3 regions of the Enterobacter sp. PL_is379 genome follow, and region 2 is predicted to be linked to each of the others. Evidence: predicted binding sites of a transcription regulator. Region 2 holds the regulator's gene; each other region holds the start of a gene.
The links. The regulator PhoB, encoded in region 2, activates phosphate uptake and scavenging genes when phosphate is short. The targets are predictions, from matches to a motif close to CTGTCATAAAACTGNCNNAT.

Region 1: a site for PhoB is predicted at 3,646-3,665, ahead of uvrB (excinuclease ABC subunit UvrB). Genes of this name have one in related genera too.
Region 3: a site for PhoB is predicted at 5,263-5,282, ahead of pstS (phosphate ABC transporter substrate-binding protein PstS). Genes of this name have one in related genera too.

Annotation. Positions count from the first base shown of each region.
Region 1 is NZ_JBVPGT010000033.1:204,278-214,742, reverse strand. It holds gene moaA (GTP 3',8-cyclase MoaA) at 1-69, opposite strand, end outside; molybdenum cofactor riboswitch at 57-190, opposite strand; gene yvcK (uridine diphosphate-N-acetylglucosamine-binding protein YvcK) at 416-1,324, shown strand; gene uvrB (excinuclease ABC subunit UvrB) at 1,399-3,414, opposite strand; gene AC0TOY_RS22360 (ABC transporter ATP-binding protein) at 4,167-4,889, shown strand; gene bioD (dethiobiotin synthase) at 4,852-5,553, opposite strand; gene bioC (malonyl-ACP O-methyltransferase BioC) at 5,546-6,301, opposite strand; gene bioF (8-amino-7-oxononanoate synthase) at 6,285-7,442, opposite strand; gene bioB (biotin synthase BioB) at 7,439-8,479, opposite strand; gene bioA (adenosylmethionine--8-amino-7-oxononanoate transaminase) at 8,566-9,855, shown strand; gene AC0TOY_RS22330 (kinase inhibitor) at 9,904-10,380, shown strand.
Region 2 is NZ_JBVPGT010000026.1:122,422-132,886, forward strand. It holds gene AC0TOY_RS08550 (AroM family protein) at 58-735, shown strand; gene ppnP (pyrimidine/purine nucleoside phosphorylase) at 807-1,094, shown strand; gene rdgC (recombination-associated protein RdgC) at 1,143-2,057, opposite strand; gene mak (fructokinase) at 2,181-3,086, shown strand; gene sbcC (exonuclease subunit SbcC) at 3,153-6,284, opposite strand; gene sbcD (exonuclease subunit SbcD) at 6,281-7,486, opposite strand; gene phoB (phosphate response regulator transcription factor PhoB) at 7,674-8,363, shown strand; gene phoR (phosphate regulon sensor histidine kinase PhoR) at 8,385-9,680, shown strand; gene brnQ (branched-chain amino acid transporter carrier protein BrnQ) at 10,090-10,465, shown strand, end outside.
Region 3 is NZ_JBVPGT010000025.1:221,519-231,983, reverse strand. It holds gene atpD (F0F1 ATP synthase subunit beta) at 1-1,045, shown strand, start outside; gene AC0TOY_RS07795 (F0F1 ATP synthase subunit epsilon) at 1,066-1,485, shown strand; gene glmU (bifunctional UDP-N-acetylglucosamine diphosphorylase/glucosamine-1-phosphate N-acetyltransferase GlmU) at 1,624-2,994, shown strand; gene glmS (glutamine--fructose-6-phosphate transaminase (isomerizing)) at 3,219-5,048, shown strand; gene pstS (phosphate ABC transporter substrate-binding protein PstS) at 5,370-6,410, shown strand; gene pstC (phosphate ABC transporter permease PstC) at 6,537-7,496, shown strand; gene pstA (phosphate ABC transporter permease PstA) at 7,496-8,386, shown strand; gene pstB (phosphate ABC transporter ATP-binding protein PstB) at 8,434-9,207, shown strand; gene phoU (phosphate signaling complex protein PhoU) at 9,234-9,959, shown strand; gene yieH (6-phosphogluconate phosphatase) at 10,045-10,465, opposite strand, start outside.

The DNA.
Region 1 (10,465 bases), on a different contig from region 2:
CACATCGGTAATCGACAGACGTAAGTAATAAAACTTACGCGCGAAAGCATCAGTAAGTTGTGAAGCCATGTACACCTTTCCAGATCGGGAGGCACAGTCATTTCTTTCTGTACCCTGGTGGCAAATTCGCCACGGCCAGAGCGCCATATCTTTCGACACAGGCGCAAGGGCTAGAGTGTATGTTTTCAATTTTGAAAACGTGGTTAGGGCGATAGTAGCGCGGAAATTCTGACGGCGCCATTATCGCTTTTCGCTATATAATTAAGTATATAGCGAGTCATTCGTCCATTTTCGCTACAGAATACCTAAAAACCGCATTTTCACATTGATATACGTCATTTTGCATCGGGTGAGGCATCGTCTTTTAGGGGTAGTTAGGTTACTGTTACGCGATCGAACGTGATAAGGAATACGTATGCGCAATCGCACTTTTGCGGATCTTGACCGAGTGGTCGCTCTTGGCGGAGGACACGGCTTAGGCCGGGTTATGTCCTCTTTGTCGTCACTGGGCTCAAGGCTGACAGGGATAGTGACCACCACCGATAACGGCGGCTCAACCGGGCGCATTCGTCGTGCCGAAGGCGGCATTGCCTGGGGAGATATGCGCAACTGCCTGAACCAGTTAATTACCGAGCCGAGCGTCGCGTCGGCGATGTTTGAGTACCGTTTTGGCGGTAATGGCGAACTTTCCGGGCATAACCTCGGAAATCTGATGTTAAAGGCGCTGGATCACCTGAGCGTACGGCCTCTCGAAGCCATCAATCTGATCCGTAATCTGCTCAAAGTGGACGCATTCCTGATCCCCATGTCTGAACAACCGGTTGACTTGATGGCTATCGACGCCGAAGGGCATGAAGTTTACGGCGAGGTGAATATTGACCAGCTCCTTCTGCCGCCAACGGAGTTGATGACCTATCCGAGCGTGCCCGCCACGCGTGAAGCGGTAGAGGCAATCGGGGAAGCGGATCTTATCCTGATCGGTCCAGGCAGTTTTTATACCAGCCTGATGCCCATTCTGCTGGTGAAAGAGCTGGCGCAGGCGCTGCGCCGCACCCCGGCGCCGATGGTTTACATCGGTAATCTGGGACGTGAACTGAGCCCGGCGGCGGCGAGCCTGTCGCTGGCGGACAAGCTTGAATTAATGGAGCATTACGTCGGCAAGAAAATCATTGACGGCGTAGTCGTGGGACCAAAAGTGGATGTGTCAGGGATTGGCGATCGTCTGGTGGTGCAGGAGCCACTGGAGGCCTCAGACATCAAGTATCGCCACGACCGTCACCTGCTGCGCGAGGCGCTGGAGAAGGCGATTCAGGCGCTGGGTTAGGTTCGTTTTTTGCGGCCTGATGCCCTCACCCCGGCCCTCTCCCACGGGGAGAGGGAGAAACACGCTGCTTTAACCTATGATGCCGCGATAAACAGATCCCGCAGCTGATGAAGCTGGTCGCGGATCTGCGCCGCCTCTTCGAACTCCAGGTTCTGCGCGTGCTGCATCATCTGCCCTTCCAGCTCGTGGATTTTCTGCTGCAGCGCTTTCGGCGTCAGCACGACGGTATCTTCTTCCACCACTGAACGCGCCTTGCCGCGGCCTTTCGCTTTGGTTTTGGCAATGTTCTGACCCAGCGCCAGAATATCCACCACCTTCTTGTTCAGACCCTGCGGCGTAATGCCGTGTTCTTCGTTGTAGCGCTGCTGTTTCTCGCGGCGGCGTTCCGTCTCACCAATCGCTTTCGCCATCGACGGGGTAATTTTGTCACCGTACAGAATCGCTTTCCCGTTGACGTTACGCGCGGCGCGGCCAATTGTCTGAATCAGCGAACGCTCGGAACGCAGGAAGCCCTCTTTGTCCGCATCCAGAATCGCCACCAGCGAGACCTCCGGCATATCGAGACCTTCTCGCAGCAGGTTAATCCCCACCAGCACGTCAAACTCGCCCAGACGCAGGTCGCGGATAATTTCCATGCGCTCCACGGTATCGATATCCGAGTGCAGATAACGCACCTTCTCGCCGTGCTCTTCGAGATACTCGGTCAGGTCTTCCGCCATACGCTTGGTGAGCGTGGTCACCAGCACGCGCTCGTTGATGGCGGAACGGGCGCGAATTTCCGAGAGCAGATCGTCCACCTGGGTGGCCACCGGACGAACTTCAATAATCGGGTCGAGCAGACCCGTTGGACGCACAACCTGATCGACAACGTCTTCACCGGATTTCTCCAGCTCGTAGTTGCCCGGCGTGGCCGAGACGTAGATGGTTTGCGGCGCGAGCGCCTCATACTCTTCAAACTTCATCGGACGGTTATCCAGCGCCGACGGCAGGCGGAATCCGTACTCCACCAGCGTCTCTTTACGCGCCCGGTCGCCGCGGTACATCCCGCCGATCTGCGGGATCGTAACGTGGGATTCGTCGATCACCAGCAAACCGTCTGCCGGAAGGTAGTCAAACAGCGTCGGCGGCGGCTCGCCCGGCCCGCGCCCGGAGAGGAAGCGGGAGTAGTTTTCGATGCCGGAGCAGTAGCCCAGCTCGTTCATCATCTCAAGGTCAAACTGGGTGCGCTGGCTCAGGCGCTGCTCCTCCAGCAGCTTATTGTTGGCCAGCAGCACCTTACGGCGCTCGGCCAGCTCCACTTTGATCTCTTCCATCGCCTGCACGATACGCTCGCGCGGCGTCACGTAGTGCGTTTTCGGGTAGATGGTGAAGCGCTGGATCACCGACTCAACGTGTCCGGTCAGCGGGTCGAAGAGCGACAGGCGTTCAACCTCTTCGTCGAACAGCTCGACGCGCAGCGCCATATCGTCCGATTCCGCCGGGAAGATGTCGATCACCTCACCGCGTACGCGGAAGGTGCCGCGCTGGAACGCCTGATCGTTACGGGCATACTGCAGCTCCGCCAGACGACGGACGATGGCGCGCTGGTCGATGATCATCCCCTGCGTCAGGTGCAGCATCATCTTGAGATAGAGATCCGGATCGCCGAGACCGTAGATCGCGGAAACCGATGCGACAACGACCACATCGCGACGCTCCAGAAGCGCCTTAGTGGCCGACAGACGCATCTGCTCGATGTGTTCGTTCACCGAGGCATCTTTCTCAATGAAGGTGTCAGAGCTCGGTACATAGGCTTCAGGCTGGTAGTAATCGTAGTAGGAGACGAAATACTCCACGGCGTTTTCCGGGAAGAACTCTTTCATCTCGCCGTAAAGCTGTGCGGCCAGGGTTTTATTGGGTGCCAGCACCATCGTGGGGCGCTGGAGATCCGCAATCACGTTGGCGATAGTGAACGTTTTACCCGAGCCGGTTACCCCCAGCAGCGTCTGGTGCGCCAGCCCATCTTCCAGCCCTTCTTCCAGACGACGGATCGCCTCAGGCTGATCGCCAGATGGACGGAAAGCAGAATTCAATTTGAACGGTTTACTCATGGGCGACAACCTGATGACGTTATAAGCGGCAGGTGAGTAATTTTACTCCTTGTTGCCAGGAATGCCAGTAAAAAACACTGGATGAAAAACCAGTAGCATGTCAGGATATTTAGAGTAGCGCCTGAATGATTAGCGCGATAGCGACCAAAATTTGGACTGTGACAATATAAAACACCAGTCAGGTCAGGTTATCCCCAGAACTTTTTCTTTTTTAACATTTGTCAAGCCAGGTAATGATAGTTTTGTGGCAACGAGTGACACTTTCATGACGGGAATTGCTTTTATCTAAGCAATTAAATAATAAACGATATTTTCTAAAGCCGCGTTTCGCGTCAATTTGGGCGTAAGCCGCGTCTTCTCTCGCTTATCGCGTGTTTTCTAACTCTAATGCACATGGTTATCCACAGGAATAGTGGATAACTGCTTCCAGCCCATGCAGACTGGCGCTCGGCAAATTCCCGGATTTTCCCACGAGACGGCGGTAAAAAATTTTTATAGCTATTTTTTGCTGATTAACAGTTGCGTCATTCATAACCAACCGATGCGATCTTGCTCACATTTTCAGCATTTCGGGTTCTGCACCACAACTCAACACCGCCAGCACCGTCGATGTGCAATCCCGTTTTTTCTCACCCCCTCTCCGGTGACTTATTCCTAAAAAAGCCGGTTTTTTAAACGCTTTTCGGTTTCTGGCAGGGGTTTTGCAGATTCAAACCCGAGCCTCACCTACACACATTTTTAAGGAGAGAAAGATGTTGAGTCTGCGTGCTGTGAATCAGTTTTACGGAAGCCAACATACGCTATGGAACGTGAATTTGGATTTTCCGCAAGGGATGTGTACAGGCGTCGTTGGCCTGCCGGGAATGGGGAAAACCACCCTCATGAATTGCATCGCCGGGAGAGTGCCCGTCGAAAGCGGTAGCATCATCTGGCATGAGGCAGGCGCGCCGCCGCGCGATTTGCTTAACCTGCCGCCAGAACAGCGTTCAGGAACGGAGATAGGCTATGTCCCGCAGGACAGGCGGATCTTCTCCCAGTTAACGATTGAGGAGAATCTGCATATCGCCATGCGGGCGATGGGGAAACCCAACCCTGAAGCGAAAAATGACGTTTACGACCTGTTTCCAGCGCTCTACGCATTGCGACAGACCCGCGCCAACACGCTCTCTCCGGACGACCAGTACCAGCTGGCGCTGGCTAATGCGCTGGTGAACCGTCCTCACCTGCTGATCCTCGATGAGCCCCTGCACGGCGCAGGACACAGCTTCGCTCAGAAGCTGGGGCAGCTGCTGGCGCGCTTAAACCGGGAGTTAGGTATGACGGTGCTGTTAGCGGAGCAGCAGCTGTCGTTTATCCGCCGGGTTGCGGACCGTTTCTGTATGCTCTATCGCGGGCGTAACGTGGCGCAGGGCCACGTTAACGAACTGGATGACGAGCTTATCGCGCACTGGATGTCGCGGGAAGCAAGACGCTGAGATCGAGATAACGCCCGGTTTCGGCATTTTCCGCGCCGTCAGCAAGCCAGGGAATTTCTCCGAGGCACGGGGCGGGAAGAACGCGCCTGAGCGTCGCCAGATACTCCTGGTGTCGTTTCCCCGGCGCAACCACGTCGTTGGCTATCCAGCCCGCCAGACGCAGCCCGGCCTGCCGTATGGCCTGCGCGGTCAGCATGGCGTGATTGATGCAGCCCAGCTTAACGCCGACGACCAGAATGACCGGAAGCTGCTCGGCCTGCACCCAGTCAGCAAACGTCTGCGTGTCCGAAAGCGGCGTAAACCAGCCTCCAGCCCCTTCCACCAGCACCCAGTCGGCCTGGCTTTCCAGCGCCCGTAACCCGGCTGAAAGCAGGGCGAAATCAATCGGACGACCTTCGTCAGCGCTGATGATGTGCGGCGAGGTCGGCTCGGCAAAGGTGTACGGATTGACCGCTGAATAGGCGAGTTCACGCGTGCTGTTACGCTGGAGCGCCAGCGCGTCGGTGTTGCGTAACCCTTCCGCCGTCATCTCGCTGCCGGAAGCAACGGGCTTATATCCGACGGTGTTTTTTCCGAGCTTTCGTGCCGCCTGCAGCAGCGCAGAGCTGGCCACCGTTTTGCCCACTTCCGTATCCGTTCCGGTGACAAAATAACGTTCAGTCACGTTCGATAATCCCATGAAAAAGTTGATAAGAGAGCGGGAAATAACCCCGCTGCTGAGGCCAGGCCAGCTCCAGCCGCTGCAGCTGTCCGCGGGTGAGTGGTTTTTTCTCCCGTCCGGTATGCAGGTGCGTGGCGCCGATGCCCTTCAGCGAACGCATGGCGCTGAACGCATCGCTAAAATTGAGCGTGATGGTCTGCACCGTGCTGCGGTAGCGCCAGCCTGTCAGCGCCTGCGTCACCTGCTCATGCGATAAAAAACGGTTAGCGTGCGGCTGCTCATCCACCGCTTTCCACGCCTGATTCAGCTCCGGCAGCGAACTCTCCAGCAAGGTGGTAAAGGCCACCTTCCCGCCCGGTCGCGCCACGCGATAAAGCTCGCGCAAGGCCTGCGGCAGGCTGCTGCACCACTGGACCGCCAGATGGCTCCAGACCAGATCGAACTGCGCATCCGCCAGCGGGATCGCCTCGATATCGGCCAGCAGATAGCGATCTGCCGCCTGCCGCTGGCGTGCCTCTTCCAGCATCTGGGCTGAGAGATCGATAGCCGTCACCTGGCTTCCTGCCCCGCGCCAGTAGCGGCTGTTGCTGCCCGGACCACAGCCGGCGTCGAGTACCTGCGGAAAACGACTCTCGCCAAGCGCGGTCAGAAGCCCCTGCGCGCTCAGACGCTGCAGCTCATCGTGCTGCGAATAGCTCTGCGCGGCGCGACCAAATGCCGCCGCGATGGCCTGCTTATTCACCGGCAACATGGAGCGCCTCCAGCAACGTCTCAATATCCTGTCGTTCATGCGCCGCCGTCAGGGTTAAGCGCAGCCGCGCGGTACCTGGCGGGACCGTTGGCGGGCGGATGGCGGTCACCCACATGCCGCGCTGGCGCAGCGCCTGTGCCAGCGCCAGCGCGCGGGCATTTTCACCGACAATCACCGGCTGGATAGCGCTCTGCGAATCGGGACTGCGGAAGGGCAGCGCCTCAAGTCCCTGACGGAAGCGAGCGATATGCTCTGCCAGACGCTGGCGACGTTCATCCCCTTCTGCGCTGCGGATCACCGCCAGCGATGCAGACAGCGCCACGGCCTGCGCCGGGGGCATGCTGGTGCTATAGATTAGGTGTCGGGCAAACTGCAGCAGATAGTCGGCGACGGATTCGCTGCACAGCACGGCGGCGCCGCTGACGCCAAAACCTTTGCCGAAGGTGACAATCAGCAGTTCCGGCTTCACGTTTTGCTGATACGCGCTCCCGCGCCCTTCGTCGCCCATTACGCCAATGCCGTGGGCATCGTCCACCAGCAGCCAGGCGTTTTGCCGTTTGGCGGTATCGTGCAGCGCGGCAAGCGGCGCGCTGTCGCCGTCCATGCTGAATACCCCTTCCGTGACCGCCAGCTGTTGTCCGTCGCAGGGTTTATCCAGCAGCGCAGCAAGCTGTCCCGCATCGTTATGAGCAAAGCGGCGCAGCTGCGCCGGGCTTAAATGTGCCGCCTCCAGCAGGGAGGCGTGACTTAAGCGGTCGGCGACAATGCGGTCCTCTTTTTCCATCAGGGCCGTAATCACCGCCTGGTTGGCGGCAAAACCGGAGATAAACAGCAGCGCGCGCGGGTAGCCGAGCCAGTCAGCCAGTTCCTCTTCCAGCGCATGATGCGCTGTGGTGTATCCGCTGACGTGTCCCGAGCCGCCGCTGCCCACGCCAAACCGCTCAGCGCCCTGCTGCCAGGCGCGGATAATGGCCGGATGCTGGCTCAGCCCGAGATAGTCGTTGCTGGAGAAATTGCAGAACCTCTGGCCTTCACGGGTAAGAAAACGGCCCGCGCCGTTTTCCACCACCCTGCGAACGCGAAATGCCTCTGCCGCCCGACGGTCGTCAAGCGCAGAGTTGATACGTGCCTGCCAGGTCATACGGCTGCCGCGTTGTAGAACTGGTCGGTGTCGGCGTTGAAAATCTGCTGCTCCAGCTGCTGCTGTTGCTCGTTATCGCCCGTCAGCACCTCGGTCTGATGCGGGTTAAGCCCCAGCTTGCGGAACAGCTGAACGTCTTTGTCTTCTTCCGGGTTCGGCGTGGTCAGCAGCTTGCAGCCGTAGAAGATAGAGTTGGCTCCGGCCATAAAGCACATGGCCTGGGTCTGCTCGTTCATCTGCTCGCGACCGGCAGAGAGGCGCACGAAAGAGGTCGGCATCATGATGCGCGCCACCGCGATGGTGCGAATAAAATCAAACGCATCCACATCGTCGTTGTCCGCCAGCGGCGTGCCCTTGACCTTCACCAGCATGTTGATCGGCACGCTTTCCGGCGGGGTCGGCAGGTTCGCCAGCTGCAGCAGCAGGCCCGCACGGTCTTTCACGGTTTCGCCTAAGCCCACGATGCCGCCGGAGCAGACCTTGATCCCCGCGTCACGCACTTTATCCAGCGTATCCAGACGCTCCTGGTAGGTACGCGTGGTGATGATGTTGCCGTAAAACTCCGGCGAGGTGTCGAGGTTGTGGTTGTAATAGTCCAGCCCCGCCGCCGAAAGGCGCTGCGCCTGCTCGTCGTTCAGCGTGCCGAGCGTCATACAGGCCTCTAGGCCCATCTCCTTCACGCCTTTTACCATCTGCTCCAGGTAAGGCATGTCGCGATCGTGCGGGTTCTTCCACGCCGCGCCCATGCAGAAGCGGGTCGAGCCGGCGTTTTTCGCCTTGCGCGCCGAGTCGAGTACCTGCTCCACTTCCATCAGCCGTTCGGATTCCAGGCCGGTTTTGTAGCGCGCGCTCTGCGGGCAATATTTGCAGTCTTCAGGGCAGGCACCGGTTTTGATCGACAGCAGCGTGCTGACCTGAACATGGCGAGGATCGAAGTGCTGACGATGCACCTGTTGGGCTTCGAACATCAGCTCAAGGAAAGGTTTATTGAATAATTCAGTAACTTGCGACATCGTCCAGCGTGCGTGGTGAGCCATGGGGCTTCTCCAAAGGGTTTTGTTAATTTTCGGTTCGGTTTATACTCGTAAACCTAAAACTTTTCAAAATGGTTTACAAGTCGATTATGACCCAGGACGATCTCGCCTTCGACAAGCAGCATATCTGGCACCCTTACACCTCCACGACCCGCCCCCTTCCCGTTTATCCGGTGGCCTCCGCGCACGGCTGCGAGCTGCATCTCGCCAGCGGCGAACAGCTCGTTGACGGGATGTCCTCCTGGTGGGCGGCCATTCACGGGTACAACCACCCGCGCCTGAATGCGGCGATGAAGGCGCAGATTGACCAGATGTCGCACGTGATGTTCGGCGGGATCACCCATCAGCCCGCGGTGGATTTATGCCGTCGCCTGGTGGCGATGACGCCTGAATCGCTGGAGTGCGTGTTCCTGGCGGATTCCGGCTCCGTGGCGGTGGAAGTGGCGATGAAAATGGCGCTGCAGTACTGGCACGCCAAAGGCGAAACGCGCCAGCGGTTCCTCACCTTCCGCAACGGCTATCACGGGGATACCTTCGGGGCGATGTCGGTATGCGATCCGGACAACTCCATGCATAGCCTGTGGAAGGGCTATCTGCCGGAAAACCTGTTTGCCCCGGCCCCCCAGAGCCGCTTCGACGGCGAGTGGAACGAAATGGACATGGTCGGTTTCGCGCGGCTGATGGCGGCGCATCGTCACGAGATTGCTGCCGTCATTCTTGAACCGATCGTGCAGGGCGCGGGCGGGATGCGGATGTACCACCCGGAATGGCTGAAGCGTATTCGCAGGATGTGCGACCGCGAGGGCATTCTGCTGATTGCCGATGAGATCGCCACCGGCTTTGGCCGCACCGGCAAGCTGTTTGCCTGCGAACATGCGGGTATCGCCCCGGATATTCTGTGCCTCGGCAAAGCGCTGACCGGCGGCACCATGACACTTTCCGCCACGCTCACGACCCGCCAGGTCGCCGACACCATCAGCGACGGCGAAGCAGGCTGCTTTATGCACGGTCCGACGTTTATGGGTAATCCTCTCGCCTGCGCCGTCGCAAGCGAAAGCCTCGCCATTCTGGAGAGCGGCGAGTGGCAGACGCAGGTTGCGGCGATTGAAGTGCAGCTGAAAGCGGAGCTGAGCGCCGCCTCAGGGGCGAATTTCGTCGCGGACGTGCGGGTGCTGGGCGCCATCGGGGTGATTGAAACCACCCATCCGGTGAATATGGCGGCGCTACAGCGCTTCTTCGTGGACCAGGGCGTGTGGGTACGGCCTTTCGGCAAGCTTATCTACCTGATGCCGCCGTACAGCATTACGTCGGAGCAGCTGCGTAAATTAACCGACGCGGTTGTAACAGCCGTTAACATTCCCGCGCATTTCACGATTTAACCCTATGCATTACACTTGCTGAACGAGCGATCAACGAGGGTAAACCGTATGAAAATCATCAGCAAAGATCTGCGCGACGGTGAAAAACTGCCGGAGCGTCACGTTTTCAACGGCATGGGGTATCAGGGAGACAATATCTCCCCACACCTGGCGTGGGATGAGGTTCCGGCAGGCACCAAAAGCTTTGTCGTGACCTGCTACGACCCGGATGCGCCTACTGGCTCCGGCTGGTGGCACTGGATTGTGGCGAACCTGCCTGCCGACACGCGCGTCCTGCCGCAGGGTTCCGGTTCAGACCTGGTTGCCCTGCCTGAAGGTGCCATTCAGACGCGCACTGACTTCGGTAAAGCGGGCTACGGCGGCGCGGCGCCGCCAAAAGGGGAAACCCACCGCTATATCTTCACGGTGCACGCGCTGGATGTGGAGAGGATTGAGGTCGATGAAGGGGCGAGCGGCGCAATGGTCGGGTTTAACGTGCATTTCCATACGCTTGGCAGCGCGTCGATTACGGCGATGTATTCGTAATCGTGCGGGCTGATGCCCTCACCCCGGCCCTCTCCCACAGGGAGAGGGAGAAAACCTGGCAATTCTCTCTCCCTGTGGGAGAGGG
Region 2 (10,465 bases):
CAGCGTAGTGAGCCTGTACCTGTGTACACGATGTTGGAGTAATGGAAGGCGATAAAAATGAAGGCAACGTTGGCGATCCTCACCATTGGTGTGGTCCCTGTAAGCGAAGTGTTACCGCTCTTAACCGAGCACGTATCTGAACAACAGATAACGCATCTCAGCCTGCTGGGGAAGATGAGTCGGGAAGAGGTCATGGAAGACTACGCTGTCGAGGCGGGGGAGGATCCCCTGGCGACGTTATTAAGTGACGGTAAACTGGCGCACGTTTCACGCCAGAAAATCGAGCGCTCGCTGCAGGGCGTGATAGAAGTGCTCGATAATCAAGGTTATGACGTTATTTTGCTGATGAGTACTGCCCCCATTAAAGGTCTCACGGCGCGTAATGCGATTTTGCTGGAACCGATGCGCATCATTCCGCCGCTGGTGGCCTCTATCGTTGATGGTCATCAGGTGGGGGTGATTGTTCCCATTGAGGAGCTCATGGATAACCAGGAGGCAAAATGGCACGTGCTGGAAAAAGTGCCCTTGTATGCGCTGGCAAATCCGTTCTGGGACAGTGACGCCAAACTCATTGCTGCCGGGAAGGAACTGCTGGAGAGAGGGGCAGATGTCTTGATCCTGGACTGCCTGGGTTTCCATCAGCATCATCGTGATTTGCTGCAAAAAGCGCTGGATGTGCCCGTGCTGTTATCCAACGTTCTGATGGCTCGACTGGCCTCGGAACTCCTCATGTAATGATTTTGCGTGACAGGTGATGAGCATGGCCCCTATAGTGAATTTTTATCTAAAAATATAAGGGCCAGTTCATGCTTCAGAGTAACGAATACTTTTCCGGTAAAGTGAAATCCATTGGTTTTACCAGCAGCAGCACTGGCCGCGCCAGTGTCGGCGTAATGGCTGAAGGGGAATACACCTTTGGCACCGCGGAAGCGGAAGAAATGACGGTGGTCAGCGGCGCGCTGAACGTCCTGCTGCCGGGTGAAACGGAATGGAAAGTTTACGCTGCCGGGCAAGTTTTCAACGTCCCTGGCCACAGCGAATTTCATTTGCAGGTGGCTGAGCCTACCTCTTATCTGTGCCGCTACCTGAAATAAAAAATTAGCCGGGTGGCGCTAACGCTTACCCGGCCTACGTTTTACCCGTTATCTCTGCGCTTCGCCGCCGAGACCTTCCACCAGATTCTGAATCAACGCGGCCAGCTCGCCGGTCATCAGGATGAAGTCAGCGTCAAAACGCTGGGCGTAATCTTCCCGGTCGATATCTTCGTTCTGATCGCGCAGCTCGTCGCAGAACTTCAGACGCTTCACTGAACCGTCGTCGCACATCACGAACTGAATACGTTGCTGCCAGTCGAGCGCCAGCTTGGTGACCACTTTACCCGCTTCAATGTGTACGGCGATCTCGTCGCTGACCAGATCCTGCTTCTTCGCGCGGATTACGCCGCCATCTTCCAGCAGGGCTTTCAGCTCGGCTTCATCAAGGATCTGGAAACCCTGTGCCGCAGCACCGCTGCGTACCCATTCGGTCAGCGTTAACTCAATTGGCGTTTCCAGCGCCAGCGGCACGACCGGTAACGAGCCGATGCTTTTGCGCAGCAGGGCCAGCGTATCTTCTGCTTTCTTGGCGCTGGCGCAGTCCACCATGATCAGCCCGTTAACGGTATCGATCCACATCATGGTCTGGCTGAAGCGGCTGAAGGCGCGCGGCAGCAGGGAGTGCAGCACTTCGTCTTTCAGCGAATCTTTTTCGGTCTTTTTCAGCTTGCGGCCCTGTTCGGCTTCCAGCTTGAAAATTTTCGCTTCGAGCGCCTGCTTAACCACCGGCGTCGGCAGGATTTTCTCTTCTTTACGGGCGCAGACGATGATTTGACCCGTGCTGCTGGCGTGGGTCAGTGCATCGCTTTGTGAACCCATTGGCGGAACCCAACCGGTTTTCGCCATATCCTGGCTACCGCAAGGGGAAAAGGTATAAGCGGCTAACTGTTTTTCCATCTCTTCTGCACGCAGCGAAACGTCGCGGCTGAGACGGTAAACCATCAAATTTTTGAACCACAGCATGATAATTTCCACGGCCTTGTCGTTAAATCAGCGGGCATGATAACGAATTGTCGCATCGCTTGCATTGCTAATCGGGAAGCGTGCTTCTACTCTGTTGATAATCAAAATAATGAGGAGAGTCTTGTGCGTATTGGGATCGATTTGGGCGGCACCAAAACAGAAGTTATCGCACTGAGCGAGCAGGGGGAGCAGCTGTTTCGCCACCGTCTGCCGACGCCGCGCGATGATTATCACCAGACTATCGAGACGATTGCCAGGCTGGTTGAGATGGCAGAGCAGGCGACTGGGCAAACCGGCAGCGTCGGGATGGGGATCCCGGGGTCGATCTCGCCGTATACCGGCGTGGTTAAAAATGCTAACTCCACCTGGCTCAACGGCCAGCCGTTTGATAAAGATTTAAGCGCGCGTCTGAACCGGGACGTGCGTCTGGCCAACGACGCCAACTGCCTGGCGGTCTCTGAGGCCATCGACGGCGCGGCAGCGGGTGCCCAGACCGTGTTTGCCGTTATTATCGGCACTGGCTGCGGCGCGGGGGTGGCGTTCGGGGGGCGCGCCCATATCGGCGGCAACGGCACGGCGGGCGAGTGGGGACACAACCCGCTGCCGTGGATGGATGAAGACGAGCTTAAATACCGCGCTGAAGTCCCATGCTACTGCGGAAAACAGGGCTGTATCGAGACGTTTATCTCCGGCACCGGGTTTGCGACCGACTACCACCGTCTGAGCGGCCAGCCGCTCAAGGGCAACGAAATCATGCGTCTGGTCGAAGAACAGGATCCTGTCGCCGAACTGGCGCTTAGCCGCTACGAAATGCGGCTGGCGAAATCGCTGGCTCACGTGGTGAATATTCTCGATCCTGACGTGATAGTGCTGGGTGGCGGCATGAGCAACGTCGATCGGCTGTACGCCACGGTGCCGAACCTGGTGAAACAGTGGGTCTTCGGCGGTGAATGCGAAACCCCGATCCGCAAAGCGCTGCACGGGGACTCCAGCGGCGTGCGCGGCGCGGCGTGGTTATGGCCAGAATAAACGTTTATTCCCTCTCCCTGTGGGAGAGGGTTAGGGTGAGGGCATCAGACCGCACGATCACCCCATTCATTCCACCGCAAACACCTTATCCAGCCTGCTATACCCCAGGCCGTTGATCTTCTTCACCTTAATCTGCACCGGAATGCGCTCTTTCATCGCCTCAACGTGGCTGATCACGCCGATGGTTTTCCCGGTGGCGTTCAGCGCGTCGAGCGCATCCAGCGCGGTATCCAGCGTTTCACTGTCGAGCGTGCCGAACCCTTCATCCAGGAACAGGGAATCGATCCGCGTCTTATGACTCACCAGATCGGAAAGGGCCAGCGCCAGCGCCAGGCTGACCAGGAAGCTTTCGCCGCCCGAGAGCGTACGGGTATCGCGAACCGCATCCGCCTGCCAGGTATCGACCACTTCCAGCTCCAGCGCGTCGCTGGCCTTACGCTGCAGCAGATAACGCCCGTGCAGACGGTTAAGCTGCTGGTTTGCGAGCCAGACAAGATTGTCCAGCGTCAGCCCCTGGGCGAACTTACGGAACTTGTCGCCGGTGCTGGAGCCGATCAGCGCGTTCAGGTACCCCCAGTCGTCCGCCTGGCGCGCGGCCTCTTCAATTTGCTGCATCAACGCCAGCTGGTGCTGACGGTTATCGCTGTCCTGCTTAAGCTGCTGGCGGATCTCGCCCTGATGCGTGGTGTTCTCGCGCAGCCGCTGCGCCAGCTGCTGCAGCTGGCTTTGCAGCGCAGGTGCATCGGCGTCGAGCCCTTCCGGCCGCAGCGCCAGATGAGCCTGCAGCTGCTGGTTAGCCTGGCCGGAAAGGGCCGCGGCCTGCTGTATCTGGCTTTCCAGCGACTGTTTCAGCTGTTCGAGGTGGCGAATAGCGTCGTCATCCAACAGCGCGGCAAGGAACGCGTCCCGATCGGCAAAGCAGCTTGCCGAGAGCGCCGCGGTGAACTGCGTCTGCGACTGCTGCAGACGCTCTTGCTCCAGCGTCTCCTGCTGCTGTTGCGCGGTCAGCTGGCTCTGTAGCGACACGCACTCGTCGTGGATGTCGCGCCAGTTATCAGGAATAACCGGTTCGGCGTCTGCGCTTTTCGTTGCCGGAAGCGCGTCGAGCAGCGGCTTCAGGGCGTTTATGCGTTCCTGAAGCACGCCGTGCTGCGTTTGCTTCTCCTGCCACTGCGAGAATTCCGCTTCGCGGGCGTGCAGCCAGGCGGCTTCATTACCGTCTTCAGGTACGTTGAGTGATAGCGAGAGCAGGGTGTGTTCCAGCGCCTGGCGCGCGGCCGTCAGCTGCTGCTGATACTGTCGCTCCTGCGCTTCCTGCTCGTTCAACTGGTTTTGCAGGGTCAGACGCTGGCTGAGCAGATAAAGCTGGCGCTCGTACTGTTCCTGTTCGTTCAGCCATGGCGCGATATCGTCCTGAATATTCAACGCTATATTCAGGGAAGCACAGGCCTCTATCCACTCTTTAGTGAGTGCTTGCTCTTCCTGAGAGAGCGTCTGAACTTCGTCTGTCTCGCGCTGGATCTGCTGAGCCAGGGCATTAATCTGTCCCAGCACCAGCAGGCCTTCCTCTTTAAGGGCGGCGACCTCTTTTTCCAGGGCATCACGGCGGCGCTGGTTATCCGTCAGCTCAAGAGACTGGTATTGCTCAACGGCGGGGTGCTCGCTGGAACCGCACAGCGGACAGGGTTTACCCGCCTCAAGCTGGGCACGATAGCTTTCCAGGTCTTTAATCGTCGCTTCGCGTTCGCACAGGGCCTTCAGGTCCAGATAGTGCTGGTGTTTCTCTTTGTACTGCTGGCGGCGCAGCATCAGCGTTTCATTGAGTTTATTTTGTTCGGCCTGGGCCTTCTGCACGCTTTCACCGCTCTGGCGCAGGCGCTTTTGCAGCGGCTGATAGCGGGCATGCAGCGACGTTAGCCGCTGGCGCAGCGTGCGTGACCGGGACTGCTGCTCCATGGCCGCGCTAACCTCATCCGCCGTCAGGGTCAGCGCATTTTCCGGCATCTCAGCCAGCCTGTTGCGTAATTCACTCATCCGCGCAGCAAGCGAGGCTAACTGCGTTTTATCGCGGTTAAGCTGCGAGAACTGGGCGCGCCAGCCGGCAATCTCCTGGCCCAGCAGCCGATAGCGCTCGTGCTCCGCCAGCCACTGCGCCAGCGCCGTCAGTTCGGTCTGAAGCTGCTCGTGGTTACGCAGGGCGGTATTGCGGATACGTGAGCGCAGCGCGGTTCTGGCTTGTAAGCGAGTATTTACTTCGATAATTCGCTGCTGAGTCTGTGCCAGACGCGCGGTTTGCTCCTGCTGATGTTCCCAGAGCGGTCGAAGCTGGGCGGCGGGCAGAGCAAGCTGGAGCTTTGCCAGCTCTGGCGCAGCGTTCGTCAGCGCCTGTTGCGCCTGCAGCTGCGTCGCGGTGACGCGCTGTTGCTCGCGCACGAGCTCATCATGACGCGTAAGCCACTGAAAATCTTTCTGCTGGCTTTGCTGCTGAACCAGCAGGGTTTTCTCTTCGTCAGTAAGTGCCTGCAAACTTTGCTGTAACTGCTGCTGCTGTTCTTCGCTCAACAGAACGACGCCCGCCGCCTGCGCCTCGCACTTTTCAAGCACGCTGCGGGCGGCTTTATGTTTTTCAAACACCATGGCGGAAATCTGGCCGTAGATCTCGGTGCCGGTCAGCTCTTCCAGCAGCTCGGCACGATCGCTCGGTTTGGCATTAAGGAAGGCGGCAAACTGCCCCTGTGACAGCAGCATCGAGCGGGTAAAGCGCCCGTAGTCCAGCCCGGTAAGCGCGGCGGTTTGCTCCAGCTTATCCGACACTTTGTCGGCCAGGATTTTGCCATCTTCACAGCGCGCCAGCTCCACGCGCGGTGCCTGCAGGTTCCCGTCCGGCTGGTTGCGGGCCCGGTTCTGGCTCCAGAAGGCGCGATAGGCGGTGCCTTTTACCTCGAACTCCACTTCTGCCAGGCATTCGGCGGTGTCGCGCGTCATCAGATCGTTTTGCGCCTGAGAGACCTTCTGCAGTCGCGGCGTTTCGTGATAAAGCGCCAGACAGATGGCGTCGAGCAGGGTAGTTTTTCCTGCCCCGGTCGCGCCGGTGATGGCAAACAGCCCGTTGCTGGCAAACGGCTCCGCGGTAAAGTCAATTTTCCACTCGCCCTTGAGGGAGTTGAGATTTTTCAGGCGCAGGCTCAAAATTTTCATGCGTTTTCTTCCTCATCATTGAGCGCATGCAGGGTATGGCTGAAGAGTTCGCTGAGTCTTGCGCGCTTCGCGTCGTCAATCTCTTCCTGCGAGAGCCTGCGTTCAAACACCTCTTCAACCCGCAGTTCACTGAGCGTTTCACGTTGAGCGCTTAACAGAATTTTCTCGCGCTGCTCGCGGCTGCGGCGGACCAGTAAGACTTCGACGGGCAAATCCTCCGTCAGCGCCTGGATTTTGCGCTGCATATCGTGCAGGTAGTCATCGGTGGTGATTTCGATATCCAGCCAGACGGGGGGATCTTGTTCAGCACCGCGCCACTGTTCCAGCTGGGCGGTGATGGCATCGAGATCGCCTTTCAGCACCGCCAGCGGCTGGGTGACCGGTACTTCCAGCGTCTCGACGGCGCGGAGTTTTCCCTCGCTAAAGCTCACCAGATGCACCGATTTGGCTTTGCCCGTTTCGTCAAAGCTGAGCGAAATAGGGGAGCCGCAGTAGCGGATGTGCTCGCTGCCGCCAATAACCTGCGCGCGGTGGATATGCCCGAGCGCAATGTAGTCGGCTGGCGGGAAGTTCTGCGCCGGAAAGGCATCCAGCGTGCCGATATAGATGTCACGCACGGCGTCACTTTTACTGGCCCCGACGGTGGTGAGATGCCCGGTCGCAATCACCGGAATAGGCTGTTCACCCCGCAGGGCACAGGCTTCGGCGTGCTGCTGGTGGTAATAGTCTGTGATGGCCTGTAACAGATGTTGCTGCTTTTCTGCACCCGACAGCCCTGCCTGGCTTTGCACGATGTCCCGCGGACGTAAAAACGGTATCGGACACAGCACAGCGCCCGGCGACCCGTCGCGTTTTTTCAGGATCTGTGGGGCGTGCCCGGCGCTGGCGACCACGGTGGTATTGAGAAATGCCAGGATATCGCGGGATTCATTGAGCGTGGCGACGGAATCATGGTTGCCGGCGACAATCACCAGGTGACAGCCGGTTTGCTGCAGATTCACCACGAAGCGGTTATACAGCTCACGCGCATAGCTGGGGGGCGAGCCGGTATCAAAGATGTCACCCGCCACAATAATCGCGTCCACCTCGTGCGTCCGGGCCGTTTCCAGCAGCCAGTTCAGGAACGCTTCATGTTCAGCCGCACGGCTTTTACTGTAAAAATTTTGACCCAGATGCCAGTCCGAGGTGTGAAGTATGCGCATAGCTGATCCGTGGCAAAAAAGAGAAAGCAGGATTATAAACGTTCAGAGAAGGGAAAATAACCGCTGTAATAAAACAACGGTTTGCCCGTTATCGTGGTACTGTTTTTCATAAATCTGTCATAAATCTGACGCATAATGGCGCCGAATTACAAACTTGTAACTTAAATAAGATAAGACAGGGCAAAGTATGGCGAGACGTATTCTGGTCGTAGAAGATGAAGCTCCAATTCGTGAAATGGTGTGCTTCGTGCTCGAGCAAAACGGTTTCCAGCCGGTTGAAGCGGAAGATTATGACAGCGCAGTGAACCAGCTGAATGAACCCTGGCCCGATCTGATTCTGCTGGACTGGATGTTGCCTGGCGGCTCCGGACTGCAGTTTATCAAACACCTGAAGCGTGAGGCGCTGACCCGCGACATCCCGGTTGTGATGCTTACGGCGCGCGGAGAAGAAGAGGATCGCGTGCGCGGTCTTGAGACCGGTGCGGACGATTACATTACCAAACCGTTCTCCCCAAAAGAGCTGGTCGCCCGCATTAAAGCCGTGATGCGCCGTATTTCGCCAATGGCGGTGGAAGAGGTGATTGAGATGCAGGGGCTGAGCCTTGATCCCACCTCACACCGCGTGATGACTGGTGAAAATCCCCTCGACATGGGGCCTACCGAATTTAAACTCCTGCACTTCTTTATGACCCACCCGGAACGCGTGTACAGCCGCGAGCAGTTGCTGAATAACGTCTGGGGAACTAACGTGTATGTCGAAGACCGGACGGTTGACGTACATATTCGCCGCCTGCGAAAAGCACTGGAACTGAGCGGCCACGATCGCATGGTGCAGACGGTCCGCGGCACGGGTTATCGTTTTTCTACCCGTTTCTGAACAATGACAGGAGTGTGACGCGTGCTGGAACGTCTGTCATGGAAAAGGCTCGTCTTTGAACTGATCTTATGCTGTATTCCGGCCTTCCTTCTTGGGGCCTTTCTTGGACACCTGCCGTGGTTTCTGCTGGCGTCGGTCACCGGGCTGCTGATCTGGCATTTCTGGAACCTGCTGCGCCTCTCCTGGTGGCTGTGGGTTGACCGAAGTATGACGCCGCCGCCGGGAAGCGGCAGCTGGGAGCCGCTGCTGTACGGTCTGCATCAGATGCAGATGCGTAATAAAAAGCGTCGCCGCGAGCTGGGAAGCCTGATTAAGCGTTTCCGCAGCGGTGCAGAGTCGCTGCCGGATGCCGTGATTCTGACGACCGAAGAAGGGACGATCTTCTGGTGTAACGGCCTGGCTCAACAGCTGCTGGGCCTGCGCTGGCCGGATGACAACGGTCAAAATATCCTCAACCTTCTGCGCTATCCCGAGTTTACGCTGTACCTGAAAAAGCGTGATTTTACCCGTCCGCACAATCTGAAGCTCAATAATGGTCGCCATCTGGAGATCCGCGTGATGCCCTACAGCGATAAGCAGTGGCTGATGGTGGCGCGCGATGTCACCCAGATGCACCAGCTGGAAGGGGCGCGGCGCAACTTCTTCGCCAACGTCAGTCACGAACTGCGAACCCCGTTGACCGTGCTGCAGGGCTACCTGGAGATGATGCAGGAGCAAACGCTGGAAGGCGCGCCGCGTGAAAAAGCGCTGCACACCATGCGCGAGCAAACGCACCGGATGGAAGGGCTGGTGAAGCAGCTGCTGACGCTCTCGAAGATTGAAGCGGCGCCAACGCTGGCGCTAAATGACACCATTGATGTCCCGATGATGCTGCGGGTCGTGGAGCGTGAAGCGCAGACGTTAAGCCACAAAAAGCATCACCTGACCTTTGAGGTCGACAGTACGCTGAAGGTGCTGGGCAGCGAAGATGAACTGCGTAGCGCCATTTCCAACCTGGTGTATAACGCGGTGAATCATACGCCTGAGGGGACAAATATCGTGGTGCGCTGGCACCATGCCCCAACGGGGGCGGAGTTTAGCGTGGAAGACAATGGGCCGGGGATCGCGCCGGAGCACATTCCGCGTCTGACCGAGCGCTTTTACCGTGTGGATAAAGCGCGATCCCGGCAGACGGGCGGAAGCGGCCTGGGGCTGGCAATTGTGAAACACGCGGTGAATCACCATGAAAGCCGTCTCGATATTCAAAGTACGCTGGGTAAAGGAACCCGTTTCAGTTTCGTTATTCCGGAACGATTAATTGCCAAAAAGATCGCCTGACGGCAGGCGTGTCATTTTACCTTTCCACGGGTCAGCCATCGCTGGCCCGTTTGCTTTGCAGTCAAGCGAAACGCGGATGAATTTTATACGGCTGTCTGTTTTTTGTTCGCATGATTAGCCATGGGTTTTTCTTATAAACAGCGTATTATTCTAACGTGTGTTTTCATGCTGGCATATTGTTCTGGTTTTGCGATCCCACCTTGCCTTTAAACGTTATAAGCGTTTAAATTGCGCCCCAGATACTGTCAGACCGACTGTATTTGCGTGGTAAATCGAAAAACTATTCTTCTCCACGCCAGGACGGGAGCATTTCCCGCTGAAATTGAGCAAATTTTCGGCTGTATCGTCCCGTCAGGGATATCGAAAATCTCAATGTTTTCAACACCACATCCACAGGCAGTAAGGTTTTATGACCCATCACTTAAAATCGCGTGACATCATCGCGCTGGGCTTTATGACATTTGCGCTGTTCGTTGGCGCAGGCAACATCATTTTCCCTCCAATGGTTGGCCTACAGGCGGGTGAACACGTCTGGACCGCCGCGTTTGGTTTCCTGATTACTGCCGTGGGTCTGCCGGTTCTCACCGTCGTCGCGCTGGCGAAAGTCGGTGGCGGTGTGGATAGCCTTAGCACCCCGATTGGTAAAGTGGCGGGCGTTCTGCTGGCAACCGTCTGCTATCTGGCCGTTGGCCCGCTGTTTGCGACCCCGCGTACGGCCACCGTGTCCTTCGAAGTGGGTATTGCTCCTCTGACCGGTGACGGCGCGATGCCGCTGTTTATCTACA
Region 3 (10,465 bases), on a different contig from region 2:
GGCACCTTCCTACGAAGAGCTGTCCAGCTCTCAGGAACTGCTGGAAACCGGTATCAAAGTTATCGACCTGATGTGTCCGTTTGCGAAGGGCGGTAAAGTTGGTCTGTTCGGTGGTGCGGGTGTAGGTAAAACCGTAAACATGATGGAGCTGATCCGTAACATCGCGATCGAGCACTCCGGTTACTCTGTGTTTGCGGGCGTAGGTGAACGTACTCGTGAGGGTAACGACTTCTACCACGAAATGACCGACTCCAACGTTCTGGACAAAGTATCCCTGGTTTACGGCCAGATGAACGAGCCACCTGGAAACCGTCTGCGCGTTGCGCTGACCGGCCTGACGATGGCTGAGAAGTTCCGTGACGAAGGCCGTGACGTTCTGCTGTTCGTTGATAACATCTATCGTTACACCCTGGCCGGTACTGAAGTATCTGCACTGCTGGGTCGTATGCCTTCAGCGGTAGGTTATCAGCCTACGCTGGCGGAAGAGATGGGTGTTCTTCAGGAACGTATCACCTCTACCAAAACCGGTTCTATCACCTCCGTTCAGGCGGTATACGTACCTGCGGATGACTTGACTGACCCATCACCAGCCACCACCTTTGCGCACTTAGATGCAACCGTGGTACTGAGCCGTCAGATCGCGTCTCTGGGTATCTACCCGGCCGTTGACCCGCTGGACTCCACCAGCCGTCAGCTGGATCCACTGGTTGTTGGTCAGGAACACTACGACACCGCGCGTGGCGTACAGTCCCTGCTGCAGCGTTACCAGGAACTGAAAGACATCATCGCCATCCTGGGTATGGATGAACTGTCTGAAGAAGACAAACTGGTGGTAGCACGTGCGCGTAAGATCCAGCGCTTCCTGTCCCAGCCGTTCTTCGTTGCGGAAGTATTCACCGGTTCTCCGGGTAAATACGTTTCCCTGAAAGACACCATCCGTGGCTTTAAAGGCATCATGGAAGGCGAATACGATCACCTGCCAGAGCAGGCGTTCTACATGGTTGGTTCCATCGAAGAAGCTGTGGAAAAAGCCAAAAAACTTTAACGCCTTAATCGGAGGGTGATATGGCAATGACTTACCACCTGGACGTCGTCAGCGCAGAGCAACAAATGTTCTCTGGTCTGGTCGAGAAAATCCAGGTAACGGGTAGTGAAGGTGAACTGGGTATTTTCCCGGGTCACGCACCGCTGCTCACCGCCATTAAGCCTGGTATGATCCGCATCGTTAAACAGTTCGGTCACGAAGAGTTTATCTATCTGTCCGGCGGCATTCTTGAAGTGCAGCCTGGCAGTGTGACCGTTCTGGCCGATACCGCTATTCGTGGCCAGGATCTCGACGAAGCGCGAGCCCTGGAGTCGAAGCGTAAGGCTGAAGAGCACATTAACAGCTCTCATGGTGACGTGGATTACGCTCAGGCGTCTGCGGAGCTGGCCAAAGCGATCGCGAAACTGCGCGTTATCGAGTTGACCAAAAAAGCGATGTAACACCGGCTTGAAAAGCACAAAAGCCAGTCTGGATACCAGGCTGGCTTTTTTTTTCGGCCTTAATTCATGCTGAAAAAGATGTAGAATTTTAAGCATCAAACGTTTTTACTTCTCACTCAAACTACCGTCAGGATGCGTATGTCAAACAGTGCGATGAGCGTGGTGATCCTTGCCGCAGGCAAAGGGACCCGCATGTATTCCGACCTGCCTAAAGTGCTTCACACGCTTGCAGGAAAGCCAATGGTGCAGCATGTCATTGATGCAGCGAATGAACTGGGTGCTAATCAGGTTCACCTGGTCTACGGCCACGGCGGCGATCTGCTTAAAAAGACGCTGAGCGACGACAAGCTCAACTGGGTGCTTCAGGCTGAACAGTTGGGTACAGGCCATGCCATGCAGCAGGCAGCGCCCTTCTTTGCGGATGACGAAGACATTTTGATGCTCTACGGCGATGTCCCGCTGATCTCTGTTGAAACACTGACTCGCCTGCGTGAAGCCAAACCGCAGGGCGGCCTCGGTTTATTAACCGTCGTGCTGGACGATCCAACCGGTTATGGTCGTATCACCCGTGAAAACGGCAACGTTACGGGTATTGTTGAGCATAAAGATGCCAGTGAGGCGCAGCGTCAGATTCAGGAGATCAACACCGGTATCCTGATTGCCAATGGCGCGGATATGAAGCGCTGGCTGTCGAAGCTCAACAACAACAATGCGCAGGGTGAATACTACATCACCGACATTATTGCGATGGCGTACCACGAAGGGCGCGAGATTGCGGCTGTCCATCCGGCACGCATCAGCGAAACCGAAGGGGTGAATAACCGTCTTCAACTTTCTCGCCTTGAGCGTGTTTATCAGTCCGAACAGGCTGAAAAACTGCTGCTGGCAGGCGTGATGCTGCGCGATCCGGCGCGTTTCGATCTGCGTGGCACGTTATCTCACGGGCGTGACGTTGAAATTGATACTAACGTTATCCTCGAGGGTAACGTGACGCTGGGCAACCGCGTCAAAATTGGCGCAGGCTGCGTGATCAAAAACAGCATCATCGGTGACGACTGCGAAATCAGCCCGTACAGCGTGGTGGAAGATGCCCGTCTGGACGTGGCCTGTACTATCGGCCCGTTTGCGCGCCTGCGCCCGGGTGCTGAGCTGCTGGAAGGCGCTCACGTGGGTAACTTCGTGGAGATGAAAAAAGCGCGTCTGGGTAAAGGCTCTAAAGCCGGTCATCTGACCTATCTGGGCGACGCGGAAATTGGCAATAACGTGAATATTGGTGCAGGGACGATTACCTGTAACTATGACGGCGCCAATAAGTTTAAAACGATCATTGGTGATGACGTGTTCGTTGGCTCCGATACGCAGTTGGTGGCACCGGTTACCGTGGGTAACGGGGTGACTATTGCCGCTGGAACAACCGTAACGCGCGATGTGGCCGAGAACGAGCTGGTATTAAGCCGCGTTCCGCAGGTCAGCAAGCAGGGCTGGAAACGCCCGGTGAAGAAAAAGTAACAACAAGGCGGGTGGCGCTACGCTTACCCGCCCTACGATTGAGTAGGCCTGATAAGGCGTAGCCGTCATCAGGCAAACCCGGGAGAGGAGATAAATATATATCTCCCCCCACAAGCAGTACCCATAAAAATAACCCCACTCTCTACAAGGCTCGGGGCGCCCGGAAAGGGCAAATACAGGTCAGCGACAACGCAGGCATAATGCCTAAATTCGGAATATAAATTATGTGTGGAATTGTTGGCGCAGTTGCGCAGCGTGATATTGCTGAAATCCTTCTCGAAGGTTTACGTCGTCTGGAATACCGTGGTTACGACTCTGCCGGTCTGGCTGTCGTCGATGCAGAAGGTCACATGACCCGTCTGCGTCGTCTCGGTAAAGTGCAGATGCTGGCCCAGGCCGCGGAAGAACATCCGCTGCACGGGGGAACCGGTATTGCGCATACCCGCTGGGCGACGCACGGCGAACCGTCTGAAGGCAACGCGCACCCGCATGTGTCTGAACACATCGTGGTTGTGCACAACGGCATTATCGAAAACCACGAACCACTGCGCGAAGCACTGAAAGCGCGCGGCTACACCTTCGTCTCTGAAACCGACACCGAAGTGATTGCTCACCTGGTGCACTGGGAGCTGGAGCAGGGCGGTACACTGCGTGATGCGGTGCTGCGTGCTATCCCTCAGCTGCGCGGTGCGTACGGTACGGTGATCATGGATTCCCGCGATCCGTCCACGCTGCTGGCCGCGCGTTCCGGTAGCCCAATGGTTATCGGTCTGGGCATGGGTGAAAACTTTATCGCCTCTGACCAGCTGGCGCTCCTGCCGGTCACCCGCCGCTTTATCTTCCTGGAAGAGGGGGATATCGCCGAAGTGACTCGCCGCAGCGTGACCGTGTTCGATACCAAAGGCGAGCAGGTGAAGCGCCAGGAGATCGAATCTAACCTGCAGTACGACGCGGGCGACAAAGGCGCTTACCGTCACTACATGCAGAAAGAGATTTACGAGCAGCCAAACGCCATCAAAAACACCCTGACCGGGCGCATCAGCCACGGTGAAGTGGATCTGAGCGAGCTGGGTGCAAACGCGAACGAACTGCTCGGCAAGGTTGAGCACATTCAGATCGTGGCCTGCGGCACCTCCTACAACTCCGGTATGGTCTCTCGCTACTGGTTTGAATCCCTGGCGGGCGTGCCGTGTGATGTGGAAATTGCCTCTGAATTCCGCTATCGCAAATCTGCGGTGCGTCGTAACAGCCTGATGATCACCCTTTCCCAGTCTGGTGAAACGGCGGATACCCTGGCTGCGCTGCGACTGTCTAAAGAGCTGGGTTACCTGGGCTCTCTGGCCATCTGTAACGTCCCGGGCTCTTCCCTGGTGCGTGAATCCGATCTGGCGCTAATGACCAAAGCGGGTACCGAAATCGGCGTGGCCTCCACTAAAGCGTTTACCACTCAGCTGACCGTTCTGCTGATGCTGGTGGCGAAGCTGGCGCGTCTGAAAGGCGAAGATGCTTCCGTTGAGCATGACATCGTTCATGGTCTGCAGGCGCTGCCGAGCCGTATTGAGCAGATGCTGTCTCAGGACAAACGCATTGAAGCCCTGGCGGAAGATTTCTCTGACAAGCATCACGCCCTGTTCCTGGGTCGTGGCGATCAGTATCCGATTGCGCTGGAAGGCGCGCTGAAGCTGAAAGAGATCTCCTATATTCACGCTGAAGCCTATGCGGCAGGCGAACTGAAACACGGCCCGCTGGCGCTGATTGACGCCGATATGCCGGTCATCGTTGTGGCACCCAACAACGAACTGCTGGAAAAACTGAAATCTAACATCGAAGAAGTGCGCGCCCGCGGCGGTGTCCTGTACGTCTTCGCCGACAAAGATGCCGGTTTCGCCAGCAGCGACAACATGCACATCATCGAGATGCCGCATGTGGAAGAGGTGATTGCACCGATCTTCTACACCGTTCCGCTGCAGCTGCTGGCTTACCACGTGGCGCTGATCAAAGGCACCGACGTCGACCAGCCGCGTAACCTGGCGAAATCGGTCACTGTAGAATAAACCCTTCAGGCTCCACCTTCGGGTGGAGCTTTTTTATCCTGCCTGGTTTGTTTTTCATCAATCCTTTCTCATTTTTAATAATGACAATTTGTCATCTTCAGCTACTTTTTTCAGTGTCACATAAAGAAAATATTTCTGAAAACAACCTGTCATAAAAGTGGCTAACTCGATGAAAATTAAGCTTTGTTTTGTTTAATTTTAAGTTAAATTTTCATTGTCATAAAACTGTCATAATTCGTACATTTATCTGTCACCTGTTTGTCCTATTTTGCTCATCGTAGCCACTAAACAACGATTTACGAAAATCTTGCAGGAGACATTATGAAAGTTATGCGTACCACTGTCGCAACTGTTGTCGCCGCGACCTTATCTCTGAGCGCGTTCTCTGTATTTGCAGAAGCAAGCCTGACTGGCGCTGGTGCAACCTTCCCTGCGCCGGTGTATGCCAAATGGGCGGATACCTACCAGAAAGAAACCGGTAACAAGGTTAACTATCAGGGTATCGGCTCCTCCGGTGGCGTGAAACAAATTACCGCGAACACGGTTGATTTCGGCGCGTCTGACGCTCCGCTGTCAGATGACAAACTGGCTCAGGAAGGCCTGTTCCAGTTCCCTACCGTGATCGGTGGCGTGGTTCTGGCCATCAACCTGCCGGGCGTGAAGTCGGGCGAGCTGGTGCTGGACGGCAAAACGCTGGGTGACATCTACCTGGGCAACATCAAAAAATGGGATGACGAAGCGATCGCTAAGCTCAACCCAGGCCTGAAGCTGCCTTCTCAGAACATCGCCGTGGTTCGCCGCGCGGATGGTTCCGGTACCTCTTTCGTGTTCACCAGCTACCTGGCGAAAGTGAACGAAGAGTGGAAATCTAAAGTCGGCTCCGGTTCTACCGTTAACTGGCCTACCGGTCTGGGCGGTAAAGGTAACGACGGTATCGCCGCGTTCGTACAGCGTCTGCCTGGCTCCATCGGCTACGTAGAGTATGCGTACGCGAAGCAGAACAACCTGTCTTACACCAAACTGGTTTCTGCCGACGGCAAGCCGGTTAGCCCGACCGAAGAGAACTTTGCTAACGCTGCCAAAGGCGCTGACTGGAGCAAATCCTTCGCGCAGGATCTGACTAACCAGAAGGGCGAAGGTGCATGGCCAATCACCTCTACCACCTTCATCCTGGTGCACAAAGAGCAGAAGAAACCTGAGCAGGGCGCTGAAGTGCTGAAGTTCTTCGACTGGGCATACAAAAACGGCGGCAAACAGGCTAACGCTCTGGATTACGCCACCCTGCCAGACAACGTGGTTGAGCAGATTCGCGCTGCATGGAAAACCAACGTAAAAGACAGCAGCGGTAAAGCATTGTATTAATTTAGCATTCTGACGAAAATGGCGGGTGGCGCTTGCGCTTACCCGCCCTACGGTTCCGACTGTAGGCCGGGTAAGCGCAAGCGCCACCCGGCGATTTCGTAAACGCGTTTAACAGAAGAGTAATTTATGGCTGCAACCAAGCCTGTATTTAACCCTCCGGGTAAAAAAGGTGACATGATTTTCAGCGCGCTGGTCAAACTGGCTGCGCTGATTGTGCTATTGCTGCTGGGCGGCATTATCGTGTCTCTGATTTTCTCCTCCTGGCCGAGCATCCAGAAATTCGGTTTCTCCTTCCTGTGGACCAAAGAGTGGGACGCGCCGAACGACATCTACGGTGCCCTGGTGCCAATTTACGGCACGCTGGTGACCTCGTTCATCGCCCTGCTGATTGCGGTTCCGGTAAGCTTTGGTATTGCCCTGTTCCTGACGGAGCTGGCGCCGGGCTGGCTGCGTCGTCCGCTGGGGATCGCCATCGAACTGCTGGCAGCTATTCCGAGTATCGTCTACGGCATGTGGGGCCTGTTCATCTTTGCGCCGCTGTTTGCCACGTACTTCCAGGAACCGGTGGGTAATGTCCTCTCTGCCATTCCGTTTGTGGGGGCCCTGTTCTCTGGCCCGGCTTTCGGTATCGGCATTCTGGCGGCTGGCGTGATCCTCGCCATCATGATTATTCCGTACATTGCGGCGGTTATGCGCGATGTCTTCGAACAAACGCCGGTGATGATGAAAGAGTCGGCCTACGGTATCGGCTGCACCACCTGGGAAGTGATCTGGCGCATCGTCCTTCCGTTCACCAAAAATGGGGTGATCGGGGGCGTGATGCTGGGCTTAGGTCGTGCGCTGGGTGAAACCATGGCGGTCACCTTTATCATCGGTAACACCTACCAGCTCGACAGCGCGTCGCTCTATATGCCGGGTAACAGTATTACCTCTGCGCTGGCGAATGAATTTGCGGAAGCGGAATCGGGTCTGCACGTCGCGGCGCTGATGGAGCTGGGTCTGATTCTGTTCGTTATTACCTTCATTGTTCTGGCGATTTCCAAGCTGATGATTATGCGTCTCGCTAAAAATGAGGGAGCACGCTAATGGCCACTCTCGAAATGCAAGCAACTGCTGAACTGGCGGAATCCCGCCGCAAAATGCAGGCCAGACGCCGCATGAAAAACCGCATTGCCCTGACGCTCTCTATGGCGACGATGGCATTCGGCCTGTTCTGGCTGGTCTGGATCCTCTTCTCGACGGTCGTTCGCGGGATTGACGGAATGTCACTGTCGCTGTTCACCGAAATGACGCCGCCGCCGAACACGGCGGGTGGTGGCCTGGCGAATGCCCTGGCGGGCAGCGGATTGCTGATCCTCTGGGCGACGGTCTTCGGCACGCCGCTGGGCATCATGGCGGGCATCTACCTGGCAGAATACGGCCGTAAATCCTGGCTAGCGGAAGTGATTCGCTTCATTAACGACATTTTGCTGTCAGCCCCGTCTATCGTCGTGGGTCTGTTCGTTTACACCGTGGTGGTGGCGCAGATGGAACACTTCTCCGGCTGGGCGGGCGTCATTGCGCTGGCGCTGCTGCAGGTGCCGATTGTGATTCGAACCACCGAGAACATGCTGAAACTGGTGCCGGACAGCCTGCGTGAAGCGGCTTACGCGCTGGGTACGCCGAAATGGAAGATGATCTCTGCGATTACGCTGAAGGCGTCGGTCTCCGGGATCATGACCGGTATCCTGCTGGCGGTGGCGCGTATCGCGGGTGAAACGGCACCGCTGCTGTTTACGTCCCTCTCCAACCAGTTCTGGAGCACGGACATGATGCAGCCGATCGCCAACCTGCCGGTGACGATCTTTAAATTTGCGATGAGCCCCTTCGCGGAATGGCAGCAGCTGGCCTGGGCCGGGGTGCTGATCATTACCCTTTGCGTACTGTTGCTGAACATTCTGGCGCGCGTCATTTTCGCGAAGAAGAAACACGGTTAATTTTTTACGGCGCGGCAGATCGCGGCGCCGAATGAGGAAATGAGTCAATGAGTATGGTTGATACTGCCCCGGGTAAGATTCAGGTTCGTGATTTGAACTTCTACTACGGCAAATTCCATGCCCTGAAGAACATCAACCTGGATATCGCAAAGAACCAGGTCACGGCATTTATCGGTCCGTCCGGCTGTGGGAAATCCACGCTGCTGCGTACCTTTAACAAAATGTATTCGCTCTATCCGGAGCAGCGCGCTGAAGGGGAAATCATCCTCGATGGTGAAAACATTCTGACCCAGGCTCAGGATATTGCCCTGCTGCGTGCGAAAGTGGGGATGGTGTTCCAGAAACCCACGCCGTTCCCGATGTCTATTTATGACAACATTGCGTTTGGTGTGCGTCTGTTTGAAAAGCTCTCCCGTGCCGATATGGACGAGCGCGTGCAGTGGGCTTTGACCAAGGCCGCATTATGGAACGAAACCAAAGATAAGTTGCACCAGAGCGGTTACTCTCTCTCCGGTGGTCAGCAGCAGCGTCTGTGCATTGCGCGCGGTATTGCGATTCGCCCTGAAGTGTTGCTGCTGGATGAGCCGTGTTCAGCGCTGGACCCGATCTCAACCGGCCGCATTGAAGAGCTGATCACCGAACTGAAGCAGGATTACACCGTGGTTATCGTGACCCATAACATGCAGCAGGCTGCACGTTGCTCCGATCACACGGCGTTTATGTACCTGGGTGAATTGATTGAGTTCAGCAACACGGACGATCTGTTCACTAAGCCCGCGAAGAAACAAACCGAAGATTATATTACTGGCCGCTACGGTTGATTTGCCTTAGTGCATGTGGAGAAACCATGGACAACCTCAATCTTAATAAACATATTTCAGGCCAGTTCAACGCAGAGCTGGAAAGCATCCGCACGCAGGTGATGACCATGGGTGGCATGGTTGAGCAGCAGCTTTCTGATGCAATTACGGCAATGCACAACCAGGACAGCGAGCTGGCGAAGCGCGTCATTGAAGGCGACAAAAACGTCAACATGATGGAAGTCGCTATCGACGAGGCCTGCGTGCGCATTATCGCGAAACGTCAGCCGACGGCGAGCGACCTGCGTCTGGTGATGGCGATCATCAAAACCATCGCCGAGCTGGAGCGTATTGGTGACGTGGCGGATAAAATCTGCCGCACCGCGCTGGAGAAGTTCTCTCAGCAGCACCAGCCGCTGCTGGTGAGCCTGGAGTCGCTGGGCCGCCACACCGTGCAGATGCTGCACGACGTGCTGGATGCCTTTGCGCGTATGGATCTGGACGAAGCGGTGCGTATCTACCGTGAAGACAAGAAGGTCGACCAGGAGTATGAAGGCATCGTGCGTCAGCTGATGACCTATATGATGGAAGATTCCCGTACGATCCCAAGCGTACTGACTGCCCTGTTCTGCGCGCGCTCCATCGAGCGTATCGGCGACCGCTGCCAGAACATTTGCGAATACATTTTCTACTTCGTGAAGGGTCAGGACTTCCGTCACGTGGGCGGCGACGAGCTGGATAAGCTGCTGGCGGGTAAAGATCCGAAAGAGTAATGTTTGTGGCGGGTGGCACTAGCGCTTACCCGCCCTACTAGCCCTGTAGGCCGGATAAGCGTTAGCGCCATCCGGCTTTGTTTTTTCAGCGAGTAATATCCCATCCGCGCGCCTTCCACAGCGCGGGCAACTGCGCCAGATCGGTGAAGGTCGTGACTTTTGGATGATCGATCGGCTTGTTGTGCGGGTCGGCGCAGAAGTAAAACACCTCCATTCCCGCATCAATCCCCGACTGCGCGCCAGCAGATGAGTCATCCACCAGAATGCAGTTCTCTACGTTGACGCCCATCGCTTTCGCCGCATGGAACATCAGTGCCGGGTCCGGCTTCCAGCGTTGGATATCGTAGCCACTGAACAGTTTTTCCGGGAAATGGTGCAGCATCTCAAGCTTGCCCAGCGAGTGCTGCATTTTGCTGACCGGGCCGTTGGAGACCACGCAGATCGGCACCGTCATGGCATCCAGCAGCGCGTTTGCGCCCGGAATCACCTCCAGCTCCGAATCGAAC